3 regions of the Paenibacillus vulneris genome follow, and region 3 is predicted to be linked to each of the others. Evidence: predicted binding sites of a transcription regulator. Region 3 holds the regulator's gene; each other region holds the start of a gene.
What was found. Region 3 encodes LexA, which represses DNA repair genes until DNA is damaged. Its sites were predicted from a motif close to CGAACATATGTTCG; they were not measured.
Positions count from the first base shown of each region.

Region 1: recA (recombinase RecA) is a predicted target of LexA. The motif match lies at 1,858-1,871, and genes of this name have one in related genera.
Region 2: addB (helicase-exonuclease AddAB subunit AddB) is a predicted target of LexA. The motif match lies at 1,841-1,854, and genes of this name have one in related genera.

Region 1 is NZ_BAABJG010000044.1:166,074-169,585, reverse strand. It holds gene ABEA66_RS29935 (RecX family transcriptional regulator) at 1-517, opposite strand, end outside; gene recA (recombinase RecA) at 730-1,782, opposite strand; gene ABEA66_RS29925 (competence/damage-inducible protein A) at 1,995-3,236, opposite strand; gene pgsA (CDP-diacylglycerol--glycerol-3-phosphate 3-phosphatidyltransferase) at 3,380-3,512, opposite strand, start outside.
Region 2 is NZ_BAABJG010000022.1:250,135-253,646, forward strand. It holds gene addB (helicase-exonuclease AddAB subunit AddB) at 1-1,701, opposite strand, end outside; gene ABEA66_RS20975 (rhamnogalacturonan acetylesterase) at 2,028-3,131, opposite strand; gene ABEA66_RS20980 (nitroreductase family protein) at 3,337-3,512, opposite strand, start outside.
Region 3 is NZ_BAABJG010000026.1:4,058-13,899, reverse strand. It holds gene ABEA66_RS22405 (MerR family transcriptional regulator) at 1-350, shown strand, start outside; gene glnA (type I glutamate--ammonia ligase) at 446-1,783, shown strand; gene ABEA66_RS22395 (TetR/AcrR family transcriptional regulator) at 1,963-2,577, shown strand; gene ABEA66_RS22390 (alpha/beta hydrolase) at 2,634-3,545, shown strand; gene lexA (transcriptional repressor LexA) at 3,620-4,243, opposite strand; gene ABEA66_RS22380 (LysM peptidoglycan-binding domain-containing protein) at 4,390-4,752, shown strand; gene ABEA66_RS22375 (DUF896 domain-containing protein) at 4,906-5,091, shown strand; gene ABEA66_RS22370 (hypothetical protein) at 5,341-5,850, shown strand; gene ABEA66_RS22365 (HAD family hydrolase) at 5,909-6,703, shown strand; gene ABEA66_RS22360 (1,2-dihydroxy-3-keto-5-methylthiopentene dioxygenase) at 6,835-7,377, opposite strand; gene metH (methionine synthase) at 7,642-9,842, shown strand, end outside.

The DNA.
Region 1 (3,512 bases), on a different contig from region 3:
CAAAAGCGTGGCGATACTCTGTCTCTTCATCAACCTGGCCGAGCGCATGCACAATATGCTCCGGCTGGAGACCCTTATGCTGCAGCTCTTGCTTGACCCAATTGCGCCCCTTCTTCTGGGACCGAATCCGCTGCATCGTGAGCTGCTCGGCGAACAATCCGTCGTCAACATACCGTTCCTGCCTGAGCCTTTCAATAGTGATCGTTCTAATCGCAGGTTCATATCCTTTTTGCTTAAGACGTGCTGCAAGCTCATGCTCGGAACGAAGACGGGACGATAAGAGCCGAATGGCGTAAAGATAGGCTTGCTGCTTCTCTTGGGCATACAGTATCGCCTTGAACTCCTCGACACTGATAACCGAGCCCTTGACAAGCCTATACTTAATCAATATATCCTCATGAACCGAGAACGTATACTGTTCATCGATATACAGGTTATATCTGTCCTTGACCCGTTTTTGCCGCTCTACCTTGGTAATCGTCCCGCTGTGCATCCCTTCTTCGGTTTCTTTATCCAATCCTAAACACCTCAAACATAAAATAACCTCATAAAGCGGGAACCTCGAACCGAAGCTGATTCAGGTACTTTATGGGGAAGCATAAAATTGATAAATGCTAACATGTTAAGAAATAGAAACCTCTATTCTGGACCTTTTGTAGCTGTTCCTATATGGTAGAAAAGGCACCTTATACTTGAAGTAAAGGTGCCTTGCACTATAGTCACTCCGATTTATTCTTCAAATGCCAGCAGATCGTCCTCTTCCTCGTCTTGATCATGAAGATCAGAACCGTTGGCAATGATCAGATTGCTGTTCTCGCGAATCTTCTTCTCGATGATATCAGCAATTTGCGGATTTTCTTTCAGGAATTGCTTAGCATTCTCACGGCCCTGACCGAGTCGATCGTTGTTGAAAGAATACCATGCGCCGCTCTTCTGGATAATGTCCATTTCGCTTCCGATATCAATAATGCTGCCTTCTTTGGAAATGCCCTCTCCGTACATAATATCAATATCCGCTTGCTTGAATGGAGGTGCCACTTTATTCTTAACGACTTTAATCCGGGTACGGTTACCCACCATGTCGTTGCCTTGCTTGATTGTCTCTACGCGGCGAACATCCAGCCGAATTGTGGAATAGAACTTCAATGCGCGTCCGCCCGGCGTTGTTTCCGGATTTCCGAACATTACCCCTACCTTTTCACGAAGCTGGTTAATGAAGATGGCAATAACCTTGGATTTGTTAATAGCACCCGACAGCTTACGCAATGCCTGAGACATAAGTCTTGCCTGCAAACCGACATGGGAATCTCCCATCTCGCCTTCGATCTCTGCCTTCGGCACCAGTGCTGCAACGGAGTCGATGACGATAATATCGACAGCGCCGCTTCGAACGAGAGCTTCGGCGATTTCCAACGCTTGCTCTCCCGTATCCGGCTGTGACAGGAGTAAATCATCGATATTGATTCCCAGCTTGCTTGCATACAGTGGATCCAACGCGTGCTCCGCATCGATGAAGGCAGCTTGTCCGCCGGCCTTTTGCACTTCAGCAATCGCATGAAGGGCTACTGTCGTTTTACCGGAGGATTCCGGTCCGTATACTTCTATAATTCTACCGCGCGGAAAGCCGCCGATACCAAGGGCGATATCGAGAGCCAACGAACCGCTTGGGATAGTTTCAACTTGCATATGGGTGGATTCACCCAGTTTCATGATAGAGCCTTTACCAAACTGCTTTTCGATTTGACGGAGTGCATTCTCCAATGCTGCGCGACGATCTGACACAATGGTCACTTCCTTTTCTCTCTTATAATTACTTCCATGATAACTTGTTTTCACTCTATTGCCAAGCATTTTTTGCGAACATACATTCGATTGATAGTCAAAATAAAAACCGCAACAAGATATATGCATTGTTACGGTTCTTCCGTTAAACCTATTATATTACAACTTACGAATAAATTACAAGCACTATTTTTATAATCATCCCGAAGCTTTTATAGAAGCTTCCACAGCTGATACAGCGCGCTTTTGGCTGCGCGAAGCTTAATCAATTCGCGGTTTCCTGCAAGCTGAAGCTGCTTAATGACGGTCTCTCCCCGCTTTTGCGCAACGCCAATATAAACGAGGCCAACCGGCTTGCCTTCGGACTCTCCCGGACCCGCTACTCCCGTAATGGCAATGGCATAATCCGTATCCGACTGCTTAAGCAGGTTTTCGGCCAATAGCCGGGCCGTAACATCGCTGATCGCCCCGGGTGCGCCCGTTCCTTCCAGAACGTCCAGAGGGACGCTCAGGAGCCTGTTCTTCCACTCGTTGGTGTAAACGACTATGCCGCCCTGAAACACCGCAGAACTGCCCGGAACAGCCGTTAGAAGATCGCTGACGAGTCCGCCCGTGCAGCTTTCCGCAACGGCCAATTTCAGCTGTTTATTCTGCATAAGGCGAATGATCTCTTCTTCGAGGGGGATATCCTCGTTAGAATAAATATACTGACCTAATCTGCTTCGAATTTCTGATTCAACGGGTGCCAATGCTTTCTCCGCCTCCGCCTCGGATGAGGCTCTTGTCGTCAAGCGAACCGCCACTTCACCTTCCTTGGCATAGGTGGCAATGGTCGGATCCGTTTGGTCCTGAATCAAGTCGATCAGTTCATGCTCCAGCAGCGATTCGCCAATGCCCGCAAATTTAAGCATTCGCGAATATAACGGCCGAACCTCCCCCATCTTGGCGGAAATCCAAACAGACGCATAGCGTTCAAACATGGGTTTCATTTCTTTCGGCGGGCCGGGTAAAAGAATAAAATGCGTCTGTTCGTGAGTCAGAGCCACACCGACCGCCATACCAGTATCGTTAGGAAGCGGATCGCTGCCTTCAAGCATCAAGGCCTGGCGCCTGTTGCTCTCTACCATATGGGCGCCGCGATTTCGGAAGAACGCCTCGATCTTGTCCATCGACGGTTGGTGGATATGTAATTTCTGTCCTGTATAAGCCGCTAACACGTCCTTTGTCAAATCATCCTGCGTCGGACCTAATCCGCCGGTACAAATGACCAGATCAGCTCGGCTGGAGGCGATTCGAATCGCTTCAGTCAAACGGCTCTCGTTGTCTCCTACAACCGTTTGAAAATAGACGCTTACGCCAAGATCAGCACATGCGCGGGACAAAAATTGGGCATTCGTATTAACGATCTGCCCGAGCAGCAATTCGGTTCCTACGGCAATGATTTCCGCTTTCATAGCAACAACTCCTCATAATAAAAATAACCCCACAAAGTGGGGCCTTGGATGCGAGGCGGATTCAGGTACTTTGCGGGGCGCCCTGAAATTTATATATAAGCAATAACGTGAAATAAAAAACAATAGGATACTCCTACTGTCTCTTATTCGTTAAAGTTTAAAACATGTTTATTTTTGATAAAGTAATCAAAGCCGGAGTAAAGGGTAATAATGGCAGCAACCCAGCTCGCCAGCGTATCAAAACGGAAATTGATAAATGCGAACGGAAAATTATTG
Region 2 (3,512 bases), on a different contig from region 3:
CTCCCCAAGAAGCTCTACCAGTTGATCGAACATGTCGATGATCCGGTCCCATACTTGGGAGTGCTCACGGGCTTTTTCCGGCTTTCCGTCGCGAATGGCTCTCTGGCTCCAGCTCTCGAGCCTTTGCGGCACCTGAAGCTGAACCAGCAGCTCATAGAGCGCTTTTACCTTCTCCTGAACCGTCCGGCTGCGCTTCATTTGTTCCTGAAACGCATACAGCGGTTCGGCGACCCTGCTGCGGCAAACATTCATTTTATGTAAAAAGGCCGCTTCGGCTTCACTTGCAGTTGCCTCCGGCTGCTCAAGACTGGCGCGCAGCGAATAAGTCCACGGCTTGCCGTCGAACCACCGCGCTCCTTGAATCCCGAAGGCCAGCACATAATTCTCGAGCTGGTCCATCGCATGGCGATCCAACTGGATCCCCGTATCGTCATTGCCGAGCGGCAAAAAGAAATCCGTTTTGACGCAGCGGAATACGGCATCATACTTCCAATAATGGAGAATAACCTCCAGCGACGAACGAATCAGCTCCACCAGCGGATGGTGCATCACCGTTCTCTTCTGATCGAAAAAATAAGGAATGCCGAAGTCGGCGAATGTAGAGGAGAACAGGTCTCCGTAGACTTCCGCGTTCCTTACGGTTACGGTAATATCTCGGAAACGAGCCCCTTCCTCCCGGACCAGCTTAAGAATATCGCGCGCCGCCCCCTCAACCTCCGCTCTGCGGTTTACGGCAGCGGTCAGACGAATGCCTTCCGCAGCAGACTTAAAGGGACTGTTGTAGGGCTTCTTCACCCGATGCTCAAAAGCTTGCTCCATGTAAGCCAGCATAGGATTTTCCATAAAACGAACCGGCGGACTCGCATTCAGCAGGATGCTTTCCCGAACGGGAATCTGCAGCCTATCCATCCTCTCCAGCAGCTGGAGCATGGTTCTCGCCGTCGGATGAAACAAATCCAGATCATGAGGCTTCTCGCCAAGGCGGTACTCCCTATTAAGACAAAGTGTCATTGTCACTTCACTGCATACGGAAGCCAAGCTTTCAATGACTGCAAATTCCTGGGGAGTGAAGCCGTGGAAGCCGTCGATCCAGCATTCGGCATCGCGCACGTACTCGGATTGCGACAGCTGTGATGCGAGCAGCGTCAAATAATCTTCGCCATCCAGGTAGGTTCGTGACAGCTCCTGCTCGAACTCTCCGAATAGAAGCTGAAGATCGTGCAGCTTTTCCTTCATTGACAGTGTCTGATTTTGCATCGAAGGGCTCTCCAGGAATTGCGACAAGCCTTCCGACGTCACACAGTACCTTTTGAATTCCTTGAACAAGTCGTTTATTTTTTCTATGAAACCCATTTGATCCGCTGTAGTGGAGAACAGCTTCAAACGGTCTTTTTGCCTATGTATAATTTTATGAAGAAGCAGCTTTTTGCCTGTTTCGTCTATCGGCAGCCTTGCCGTCCCTCCCGCTTCCTGCATGACGCGCCATGCCAGCCTTCTAAAGCTGAGCACCTGGGCGCGAAGCGTGCCTCCAAGCTCGGGTGCAGAGACCAGCGCATATTCCGCCTGAAACGTTGCCTGCTCCGGAACCAGCAGAATGATCGGCCTCCCGCTCGGCGCTTCGATCAGCTTTTCTTTTATATTTCGCAAACAATAGTCGCTTTTTCCGCTTCCGGATCTCCCGAGAACAAAACGGATCGCCATATCGCTTCCCCCTCAACGATGGTAAAACCTGTGCTTATCCAACCTCTGTAAATAACTCCCTAACTCTACTATTCTACCAAAAAATAAAGAATCGTGGGAAAGGGATGTTTTGGATTAGTATATCATACCATGGGAACTTAGAACATTCGTTCTTATCCATGGTGACTGAAAAAGATGCGCCCGGGAGTACACCCCATTCGCTTAAGCCTTTTGGTCGTAACCGGACCCTCCTTGCGATAGACGGCGCTTCATCGCCTATAATACAAAAAAACCGGGCGCAAACGCGTTCCGGTTCCAGAGTTTAAACATTTCTATGATTCGGAGAATCAGGTTCGTAAATACGTCATCAGCGGGGATACACCGGCTTCCCGGATACACTCCACAACGAGCCGGGCTATTTCAATTCCGCCGTATTCGCAAAAATGGGTATTGTCTTGAGCTCCCTCAGGCAGATTAGCCCATGTTCCGGGGTCGGCCCACATAAAAATTTCCTTGGTCGCTTCCTCACCCAGCCGCTCGAATAATTGCTTGCTCTTGGCCGCTAAATCCAAAAAGGGAACTCCCTCACGTACGGCAAGCTGACGCATCGCCTCAATGTACTCGCCATGGGTGTTGCGGATACAGTGATTTTCCTCAAAGAAACGTCTGTGCATCGGCGCTACCAGTACGGGGAAGGCTCCCCGCTCGCGGGCTCCATCTATATATTCCTTTAAATATTGCTGGTATGTGGTAAAGGGCTTCGTCCCGCCCTCATTGTCCTTCTCGTCATTGTGCGCGAACTGGATCAGCAAATAATCGGAGGGCTTTATTTTATTCCAAATATTATTCAGCCGGTTTTCCGTAATAAAGCTCTTGGAGCTTCTTCCGGACCGCGCGTGATTGGATATGGCGATTTCCGGGCCCAGAAACTTGCCCAGCATTTGCCCCCAGCCGGCGTACGGATATTGTCCGGACGGCTGATCCGTGACTGTAGAATCTCCCGCCAGAAATAAGGTAGGCAGTCGAGGCGCGCTTTCGATTTCGATCGCTCTTACGCTTGGCGCCTCTCCCGAAACCGCAAGCTTCAGCTGACCATCCTCTACTAGCACTGCAAATGTCGACCGCTCGATTTGACCGGATTCCGTTCTAACGTTATCAAGCATGAGTCTCCCTAATCCCGCCTTGACGGTCGTCGACGAAGGTGCCTCCCAGCTCCCCAGGGTTACGGATACCCTGTAGGCTCCATAGGGAACATCCACAAGCAGCGTCGGTACAGGCTTGGCAAAGTAGTCCCCTGCCCAGGAATCCCTCAGATCCTCGTTTTTAGACGGCTTGACCGCTTTTGCATACCCGTAGCCTTTAACCGCATCGTAAGCCGCCGATTCCTGAAGCGGAATCGAATCGGAGCTTGTCTCTTCCTCATGAAGCGCAAATCGATAATGAACCTTCAATTCTTCATCCCTCCTGCAGCTATTACCATAATAGTAAGCTCTGACAGAGGGCAGATCAATGTGAATTATTGAGTCTCATATGAATATCTGAAACCTCAGTTTGGCAGATAAGACAGCTGCAGGAATGTCAAAAAAAGCCCCTTTCGGCAGAAAGTTTTTTCCGCTTCCAGCCAAAGGGAGCTTTGTCTTGTGAATGAGAACTTATTTACTCTGTCATCCACACGGTTTTATCAGCCGCGGGCTTTCGTTTGCCCGGCAGCTGCTGCATATCGGGATACCCGATATAGATCAATCCGACGACCGCTTCCGATTCGTTCAAGCCGAACACCTGCTTCATTCTCGGATGGTAAGCAGGCTCACCTGAACGCCATATAGCTCCGA
Region 3 (9,842 bases):
ATCTGACCGCTAGGCAGATCCGGTATTATGAACAGCATGAGCTTGTCATTCCGGCAAGAACCGGAGGCAACCAGCGGCTATATTCCTTTAATGATGTAGAGCGTTTATTGGAAATCAAGGACTTGATCGAAAAAGGGGTCAACATTGCTGGCATTAAGCAAGTGCTCCTGCCTGTCTCCAAGGATTCGGAGGAAGCAACTGTACTGAACGAACAGTCCGAAGTGAAGCGAAGAGAATTAACGGATACCCAGCTGCACCGCATGCTGAAGCAGCAGCTGTTAGGCGGCGGCAAGCGGCCGGGTCAAGTATCCTTGATCCAAGGCGAGCTATCGCGCTTCTTCAAGAAATAAAAGCTTCTCTAGAGCATGTTCTTTCGATTGTGTAAGAGTTCGTCTTACGAACATGCTCTGTTAGTTTACATAATCTCAAGGAGGAGAAATGGACCGTGACTGAGAAAACATACACAAAAGAGGATATTTTGCGCATAGCAAAGGAAGAAAACGTTCGGTTTATCCGCTTGCAATTTACCGATTTGCTGGGGACGATCAAGAATGTGGAGATTCCGGTAAGCCAGCTTGAGAAGGCATTGGACAATAAAATGATGTTCGACGGCTCCTCTATCGAAGGCTATGTTCGTATTGAGGAATCCGATATGTACCTGTATCCAGATCTAAGTACATGGGTCATTTTCCCATGGGTAACGGAAGATCGGGTCGCCCGCTTGATTTGCGATATTTATTTGCCGGATGGCCGGCCATTCCCTGGAGACCCTCGCGGTATTCTAAAGGCTGCGCTGAAGGAAGCCGAGGAAATGGGCTACACTGCTATGAATGTAGGACCTGAACCGGAATTTTTCCTGTTCAAAACCGACGATAACGGCAATCCGACCATGGAATTGAACGATCAAGGCGGATATTTTGACCTGGCTCCAATGGACCTGGGTGAAAACTGCCGCCGCGAGATCGTATTGACCTTGGAGGAAATGGGCTTTGAAATTGAAGCCTCCCACCATGAAGTGGCTCCAGGCCAGCACGAAATCGACTTTAAATATGCCGATGCTATTAAAGCGGCGGATCAGATTCAAACCTTCAAGCTGGTTGTTAAGACGGTAGCAAGACAGCATGGTTTGCACGCCAGCTTTATGCCGAAGCCGCTGTTCGGCGTCAATGGCTCGGGTATGCACTGCCATCAATCGCTGTTTAACGGCAAAAGAAATGTGTTCTACGATGAGAGCGATAGACTGGGTTTAAGTGCTGAAGCCCGACATTACATGGCAGGCATTTTGCATCACGCTCGCGCCTTTGCGGCCATCACGAATCCTACGGTGAACTCTTATAAGCGTCTTGTGCCCGGCTATGAAGCTCCTTGCTATGTAGCATGGTCCGCAAGCAACCGCAGCCCGATGATCCGTATTCCGGCTTCCCGCGGCTTAAGCACTCGCGTGGAGGTTCGTAACCCGGACCCTGCTGCCAACCCGTATTTGGCGCTAGCTGTCATGCTTAGAGCCGGTTTGGACGGCATTAAGAACAAAATGCAGCTTCCTCCTCCGACAGACCGCAACATTTATGTCATGTCCGAAGAGGAACGCGAGGAGCAGGGCATTCCTAGCCTTCCGGTTGATTTGAAGCAGGCTCTGGATGAGCTGCTTCGGGATGATGTCATCTGTGATGCCCTAGGCGATCACGCATTGGCGCATTTTGTAGAATTGAAAGAGATTGAATGGGATATTTATCGTACTCAAGTGCATGCTTGGGAGCGGGAGCAGTATTTGACGCTATACTAAGTTAAGATAAATCTCGCTGAGTATTCACTATGGCCCGGGACCTTCAGGTTCCGGGCTTTTATGATGTGCTGGCGGGCAGAGGCGATTCGCAGCAACGTGATTTCAAACCATATATTTACAAATGCAAAATAAAGTTATATACTAGTACTGAACAATCAGTACTAAATGAGGGTGAACAAATGACACGAACGAACACACCCGATGCGAGGAAACGGATTTTACAAGCCGCCGCCCGGGTATTTGCAGAGAAAAGCTTTGAAGGAGCCAGAATCGATCAAATAGCGGAGGAAGCGCATGTTCCCAAATCCTTGATTTACTACCATTTTAATAGCAAAGACCAAATACTGGAAGTGTTGTACGAGGATTTCATCCGGGAATATCGTGAGCTGCTTCAGATAGCGAAGACCGATACTCATGATTCTAAAGCAAACACTATGCAAAGCAGGCTGCAGACGATTTATAGGGAGTTTGCGGTACAAAATTCCGATGTGATCCGTATCATGTTTATCGATTCGCTCAAGAAATCCAACGAACAGCCTGTCATCTATAAAGTAGTGGAAACGATGATCCAGGCTGAGCAATCCCGGATGGGTCTTGCCGAGACAGATCAAGCGTATGATCCTGACGAAAGACGGATCGCGGAATTTTTTACGGGGATTATCCCTCTGTTCGCGTATTTATGCTATTCGGAATCGTGGATTCGTTATTTTGATATTGAGAAGAAGCGGTTTGATGAATTATTCCTTTCCATTTTCATGTCTTCACATGGAGCTTACCATAAGGATCATCAGTAATTTTTTTTAATTTATTAATACTGAATATTCAGTACTAAAATGTGGGGGGAAATGACATGAAATCATCCAGCAAGGAAACTCTAGCGGCCATTAAGCAGCATCTCAGGCAATCGTTTACCTTTACCCGAAAAACCGTAGAACAAATTCGCTCGGAGGAAAGGGAGGCAGTTCAAGCGCTGCCCAAGCTATCTGGTGTGAAGACGGAACGAGTTATGGTCGGCCATATCCAAGGGGAATGGGTTTTGGCCGGAGAGGCGGCCGAAGATGGTAATGACGCCATCTTGTACTTTCATGGAGGCGCGTTTATTTCGGGCTCATGCGATACCCATAGGGATCTGGCGGCCCGAATCTCCGAACAGAGCCGTACCCGAGTGCTTGTCATTGAGTACCGTCTTGCTCCTGAGCATCGTTATCCTGCAGCTAATGAAGATTGTTTAGCAGCCTACCGTTGGCTGATGCAGCAGGGAATACCCAGCAAGCAAATCATGCTTGGGGGAGACTCTGTCGGCGGCTGCCTGGCATTGATGACTTTATTGACTTTACGTGATGCAGGGGACCCGCTGCCGGCTGGAGCTTTCCTGCTGTCGCCCCATACGGACTTCATATACTTTGATAGTGAATCCTATATCAGCCATGCGAGCTCGGACCCGCTAGGTAGCCTGGAAAGCTCCAGGTTGTGTGCGGAGTATTATTTGGGCTCCTTATCGCCCAAGCCGCCGTTAATGTCGCCATTAAACCAGAATCTGCAAGGACTGCCTCCCTTACTTATTCAAGTAGGGGATCAAGAGGTGCTGCTCGACGAATGTACCCGATTGGCAGACAAAGCAAGGGCTTCCGGGGTTGATGTCACGTTGGAGGTTTGGGATCAGATGTGGTGCGTTTTTCAGCAATTGGCAGGCATCTTGCCGGAAGGAGAGGAGGCTATACGGCATATCGGCGGGTTCGTTACAGGCCGTTTGCATAAATAGAAGGAATATAAAAGAAGCCAAGGTACAGGTGCCGCCTGCATCTTGGCTTCCTTCCGTTATACTTGGGAATCATCTTAGTGAATGTCGCGAAATACGCCTACAACACGGCCAAGAATGGTCACATGCTTGAGTCGAAGGGGCTCCATGGTGGAATTCTCCGGCTGAAGGCGGATATGATCCTTCTCCTTGAAGAAGCGCTTGACCGTGGCTTCGTCATCCTCCGTCATGGCAACGACGATATCTCCATTATTAGCCGATTGCTGCTGGCGAACAATGACGTAGTCCCCGTTATGAATCCCTGCATCAATCATACTGTCGCCAATTACGCTGAGCATAAACACGTTATGATCTCCGACATAATGCGAAGGCAGAGGGAAGTAGTCTTCAATGTTCTCCGTAGCCGTAATAGGTACACCAGCTGTTACGCGTCCGATCAAAGGTACCCTGGAAACGGAAAGAGCGAATTGGCTTCCTTCCGTCGATGAGCCATCCGTAATTTCAATAGCGCGAGGCTTGGTAGGGTCTCTGCGGATCAGACCCTTCTTCTCCAAACGCTCCAAATGTCCGTGAACAGTCGAACTGGAGGCTAGTCCAACGGCTTCTCCAATTTCACGTACGGATGGAGGATAGCCTTTATCTTTCACTTCGTTCTTAATAAATTCCAATATCGCCAGCTGCCGATTGGATAGTTTGCTCATCAAGTATCACTCCAGTATTGGTAATAATTAACCAAATTATATCACAGAACCGGAGTTCGTACAAACATAAGTTCGAAAAATAGCATTGACACAAACAAATGTTCGCGTTATTATAAAAACAGAACAAATGTTTGGGGGTCGTGATCATGTATATGAATGAACAATTACTTACAAACTCGGTTGTCTCGGTGCAAGGAAACAGACGGAGAGGGGAAAATCCCAACGGTACCAAGAGGAGAATGAGGGGGCTGTTTGTCATTGCGTTAGTGATCCTGATAGCCAGCATTTGCCTTTCCTTTATTGGCGGGAATTCGGACGCATTTGCGGCTGACACCGGAAGCCATCTGGAGCAAACCGTCGAAGTCGTCAAAGGAGATACGCTATGGGGGATTGCGAGCAAGTACGCGGGAAAGGGACGCAATGTCCGTGACTATATGTACGAAGTGAAGAAAGTGAATGACTTGAAGTCTAATGTACTTCAAGTAGGTCAAGTCCTGGTTCTGCCTTAAGCCTTGTTGTTCTTACTTCTGTTTCGACTGCACTTGACAATCGAATCCTGTAATGTCAAAGTATAATTTGATGCATTTTTAGCTGTGCTTGAGAAAGAGCCGGAATGCGCCTGAATCAAGCCTGACATGACCAGGAGGATTACAATGAACGAAATGGAACACGATCAGTACATTAAACGGATTAATGAGTTGGCACGCAAAGCGAAATCAGTGGGGCTGACAGACGAAGAGCTCGAAGAACGCAACGAACTTAGAAAGCGTTATATTAACGCATTTAAGAGCAATTTGCGCAACCAGCTGGAGAACATCAAATTCGTTGATGATGACAACAAGCAATAATTAGGGGGACTTCATTTCATGCAGTTTGGAGCAGTGGAGCAGAGCAATATGGCATTTTCCAAGCAAGTCTTGGGTATGACGATAATACAAGATCCGGTTTATACACCGGGATATCGCACTGGCTCATGTTTCGATAACTGAATAGATGATTCCTATGTTGGATGGTTTGGTAGTATCTGCCTTCTTGATACTCCGGGTACTCCAACTTTTTGGCGTATTCATACAGTACTTTTATAAGGAGATTGAGATATGTCTCGTAAATGGGAACGGATGGTTCTTAAAAACTCTAAGAAGGTCAATAAGGCCCGGGCCAAGCAAGGCAAGCCTTTATTGAGCGAATCCTCCTCGGACGGAGCGGTTACGTTACGCGGGAGAAGCTGGTTCATGCCTTTACTGCTGGTTTGCGTCGGCATTTTCTGCTTTATCGCTTTTCGCAATAACTACCAGAACGATAGTTTGTATTGGGTGACCGGCGGGAGCTATATGGTCTTAGGTTTATTTATTTTCCTGGTACGCCGGCCCTTCCTCAAGGTCGGTAAGGACTACCTCGTTTCGCGGCGTTTTGGAGGCGATCGGCGGGTAGAGCCTGCGCAGATCCAGGAAATCGTTATTCAAAAAGACGCTGTAGCGATAGCTTTGACTACGGGCAAAAACAAATGGGTATTTACGAAATTGTTCCACCAATTTAATATGGAAGAGTTGTCGGAGCAGCTTAAGCAATTTGCGGCTCGGAATCATGTAGAGCTGAAGAACGAATAATCAATGGCTTCGACGGGAACCACTACAGATTTTATGGGGAAAAGGATGGAAGACTAGGATGAGCATTCAAGCGGTTTTATTTGATTTGGACGATACGCTGTTGTGGGATGACCGGAGCGTAAAGGAAGCTTTCCAGGCGACTTGCGAGGAAGCGGCCAAGCATTATTCTCTGGACCCTGCGGCTTTGGAGGAAGCGGTTCGTAAGGAAGCGCGTGCTTTATATGAATCTTACGAAACATTTCCATTTACGAAAATGATCGGAATTAATCCGTTTGAGGGACTCTGGGCTAATTTTACCGAAGGCGAGAACGAGAACTTCCGCAAGCTGCAGAAGCTCGCTCCGACCTACCGGACGGAATCCTGGACACGCGGACTTAAAGCATTGGGCATCGATGACCCTGAGCTGGGCTACCGCTTGGGCGAGCTGTTTCCAGCTGAGCGTCGTAACCGGCCGATTGTCTATGAAGAAACCTTTGAAGTGCTGAAGCAGTTAAAAGAGAAGTACAAGCTGCTGCTGCTCACTAACGGCTCGCCGGATTTGCAAAATGAAAAGCTGGCAGGAGTACCGGATCTGGCCCCATATTTTGACCATATCATTATTTCCGGGAATTTTGGTGAAGGAAAGCCTGCTGTCTCTATATTTAACCATGCAATGGAGCTTCTTGGGATTACAGCAGATCAAGGAGTTATGATTGGGGATAAATTGACTACAGATATTTTGGGCTCCGGACGTGTAGGCATGCGAAACATGTGGATTAACCGTCATGGAATTAGCCGTACGGATGAAATCATTCCTGCTTACGAAATCAAAAGCTTGCGTGAAATTCAGGGCATTATTCAATCTATTGGTTAATTGTTATAACGACAAAGACCCTCAGTTCGAGGGTCTTTTCTAATCATTACAGCCATTTTATAATATCGGGGTTCCCCGCAAATTGTCTGAATCGGCTTCGAACCAATACCCTACTGAGTGGGGTTATTTGGTTAGGCCTTTTGGAAGGTAGGATCGTCGAACGGATGAGCAATCCAGCCCTCAGTTTCAATAAATAAACGAACGGCTACGATTTGGCGATTGTCCATCAAGGTGAAGAAATGAGGTTTGTGCTCAGGAACGGAGATAACGTCGCCGGCTTCCAGCTCAACGTCGAAGTAGCCTACATCATCAGTGCCTTTGATAATGAAGATCCCTTTACCTGCCGTAATGGCGCGAACTTCATCTTCTGTGTGCGTGTGAACCTGCTCGAACTTTTTCAGCAATTCGTCCAGATTCGGAGTCGCATCGGAGAGTGCGATGATGTCCCAAGTCAAGTAGCCGCGGCGGCTTGCAAGGTCTTTGATCTCAGGCTCAAAAGTAGATAAGATCTCTGCCTTTTCTTCATCGCTAAGAATAAATTTTTCCTGCAGGTGGGCCGGAAGCTTGCCTGGATTCCAATGCTCATACAATACTTCTTGCTTATCCAAAAATGCTTTAACATTTTCTTCGCCGGAGATGCGTTCATTAGTGCTGCGAATGCGAATTTCTGCCATGCTCATCCCTCTTTCAAATCATAAATTAGTTCTTTACTTATTATAGTGCAATTTTTGATATCTGTCGATCGGATATTCACGATTATCCCAATAGGAATTATAAGAAATACAGATGGACACCTGTTCGGAATCCCTTTTCATTGACGAACGTTTCTGTTAAACTTAGGGTTACATTATTCGCCTTTTTGTGATATACATGATGGATATAGAATAGACATGCAAGGAAGAAGTTGTCGGAAGGACGCAGGTGAAAGGAAGAGAGCAATGAATAAACCATCCTTGAAAGAGCAGCTCCAAAAGAAAATTATGATTCTGGACGGCGCGATGGGCACGATGATTCAACAGGAAAATCTGACCGAGGCTGATTTTGGCGGGGAGGATTTAGATGGCTGTAACGAGTACTTGGTCGTTACCCGTCCGGACGTCATTTCCAAAATTCATGAAGCTTATTTGGCCGCTGGTGCGGATATTATTGAAACCAATACTTTCGGTGCTACCAGCGTAGTACTGGCTGAATATAATTTGCAGGACCGTGCACGTGAGCTTAACCTGCGGGCCGCTGGGTTGGCGGTTGAGGCAGCACGGAAATTCAGCACGCCGGAATGGCCGCGCTATGTTGCCGGAGCGCTTGGACCAACGACCAAGACCCTGTCGGTAACGGGCGGCGTTACTTTTGATGAGCTGGTAGACAGCTACTATGAGCAAGCCTTGGCATTAATCGAATCAGGCGTCGACGCCCTTTTGCTTGAGACATCCCAAGATACATTGAATGTAAAAGCAGGAAGTATCGGCGTTCGCAAAGCCATGGAGACGACGGGGATTGAATTGCCGATTATGATTTCCGGGACGATCGAGCCGATGGGGACTACGTTGGCCGGTCAGAATATCGAATCCTTCTATATTTCCCTGGAGCATCTGAAGCCGGTCTCTATCGGACTTAACTGTGCTACAGGACCTGAATTCATGAGAGACCATATTCGGACTCTGTCCGATTTGGCAACGACCGCTGTCAGCTGTTATCCGAATGCCGGCTTGCCGGATGAGAACGGGAAGTATCACGAATCTCCGGAGTCGCTTGCGAAGAAGCTGGCCGGCTTTGCCGAGCAGGGGTGGCTTAATATTGCAGGCGGATGCTGCGGTACTACGCCGGATCACATCCGTGCGATGGCTGAGCTTCTGTCCCAATATAAACCAAGAGAGAGTGCCAAAGGGCATCTCCCCGCTGTGTCCGGGATTGAGACCGTTTATCTTGAGGATGCAAACCGCCCTTACATGGTTGGAGAGCGTACGAACATTTCCGGATCCCGTATGTTTAAACGCCTCATGAAAGAAGGCAAATTCGAGGAAGGCGCGGAAATCGCGCGTGCACAGGTGAAGAATGGTGCGCAGGTCATCGACATTAACGTACAGGATACCGATATCGACGAAGCTTATACCATGGAAAACTTCTTGAAGGAAGTCGTCAAAAAGGTAAAGGTTCCTTTGATGATTGACTCGACATATGACCATATCATTGAATTGGGCTTGAAATATTCGCAGGGGAAAGCGATTATTAACTCCATTAACCTTGAGGATGGCGAAACCAAGTTCCAAAATATCGTTCCGCTCATTCATAAATATGGCGCTGCGGTTGTTATGATTCTTATTGATGAACGCGGTCAAGCCGTATCCCGTCAAGCTAAGATGGAAGTTGCGGATCGGGCTTACGAGCTTCTGACCAAAAAATACGGCTTGAACCCGTCCGATATCATCTTTGACCCGAACATGTTCCCTATCGGTTCCGGAGATCCTCAATATATCGGCTCCGCCGTGGAGACTATCGAAGGTATTCGGATGATCAAGGAAAAGTATCCTGAATGCAAAACGATTCTCGGGTTGAGTAATATTTCCTTTGGGCTGCCGCCAGCTGGCCGCGAGGTGTTGAACTCCGTCTATTTGTACCATTGTACAAAGGTCGGATTGGACTACGCCATTGTAAATACGCAGAACCTGGAACGCTATGCTTCGATTCCGGAGCATGAGAGAGAACTGGCGGAGCGGTTGATTTTTGATACGAATGACGAAACATTGGCTGAATTCGTTGCGCATTTCCGTGAGAAGAAGGTCGAGAAGAAGGAAAAGATCTCGAATCTGACGTTGGAAGAGCGTCTCGGTTCTTACGTTGTGGAAGGAACCAAGGAAGGCTTAATTCAAGATTTGAATGAGGCTATGACGAAATATACACCTCTTGAAATCATTAACGGACCTTTGATGAAAGGGATGGAAGAGGTTGGCCGCCTGTTCAATAACAACGAGCTGATTGTTGCGGAAGTGCTTCAAAGCGCAGAAGTTATGAAAGCTTCGGTTGCCCACTTGGAACCGTTTATGGAGAAAACGGAAAGTGCCGTGAAAGGTAAAATTTTGCTGGCCACGGTAAAAGGCGATGTCCATGATATCGGGAAGAACCTTGTAGAAATAATCTTGTC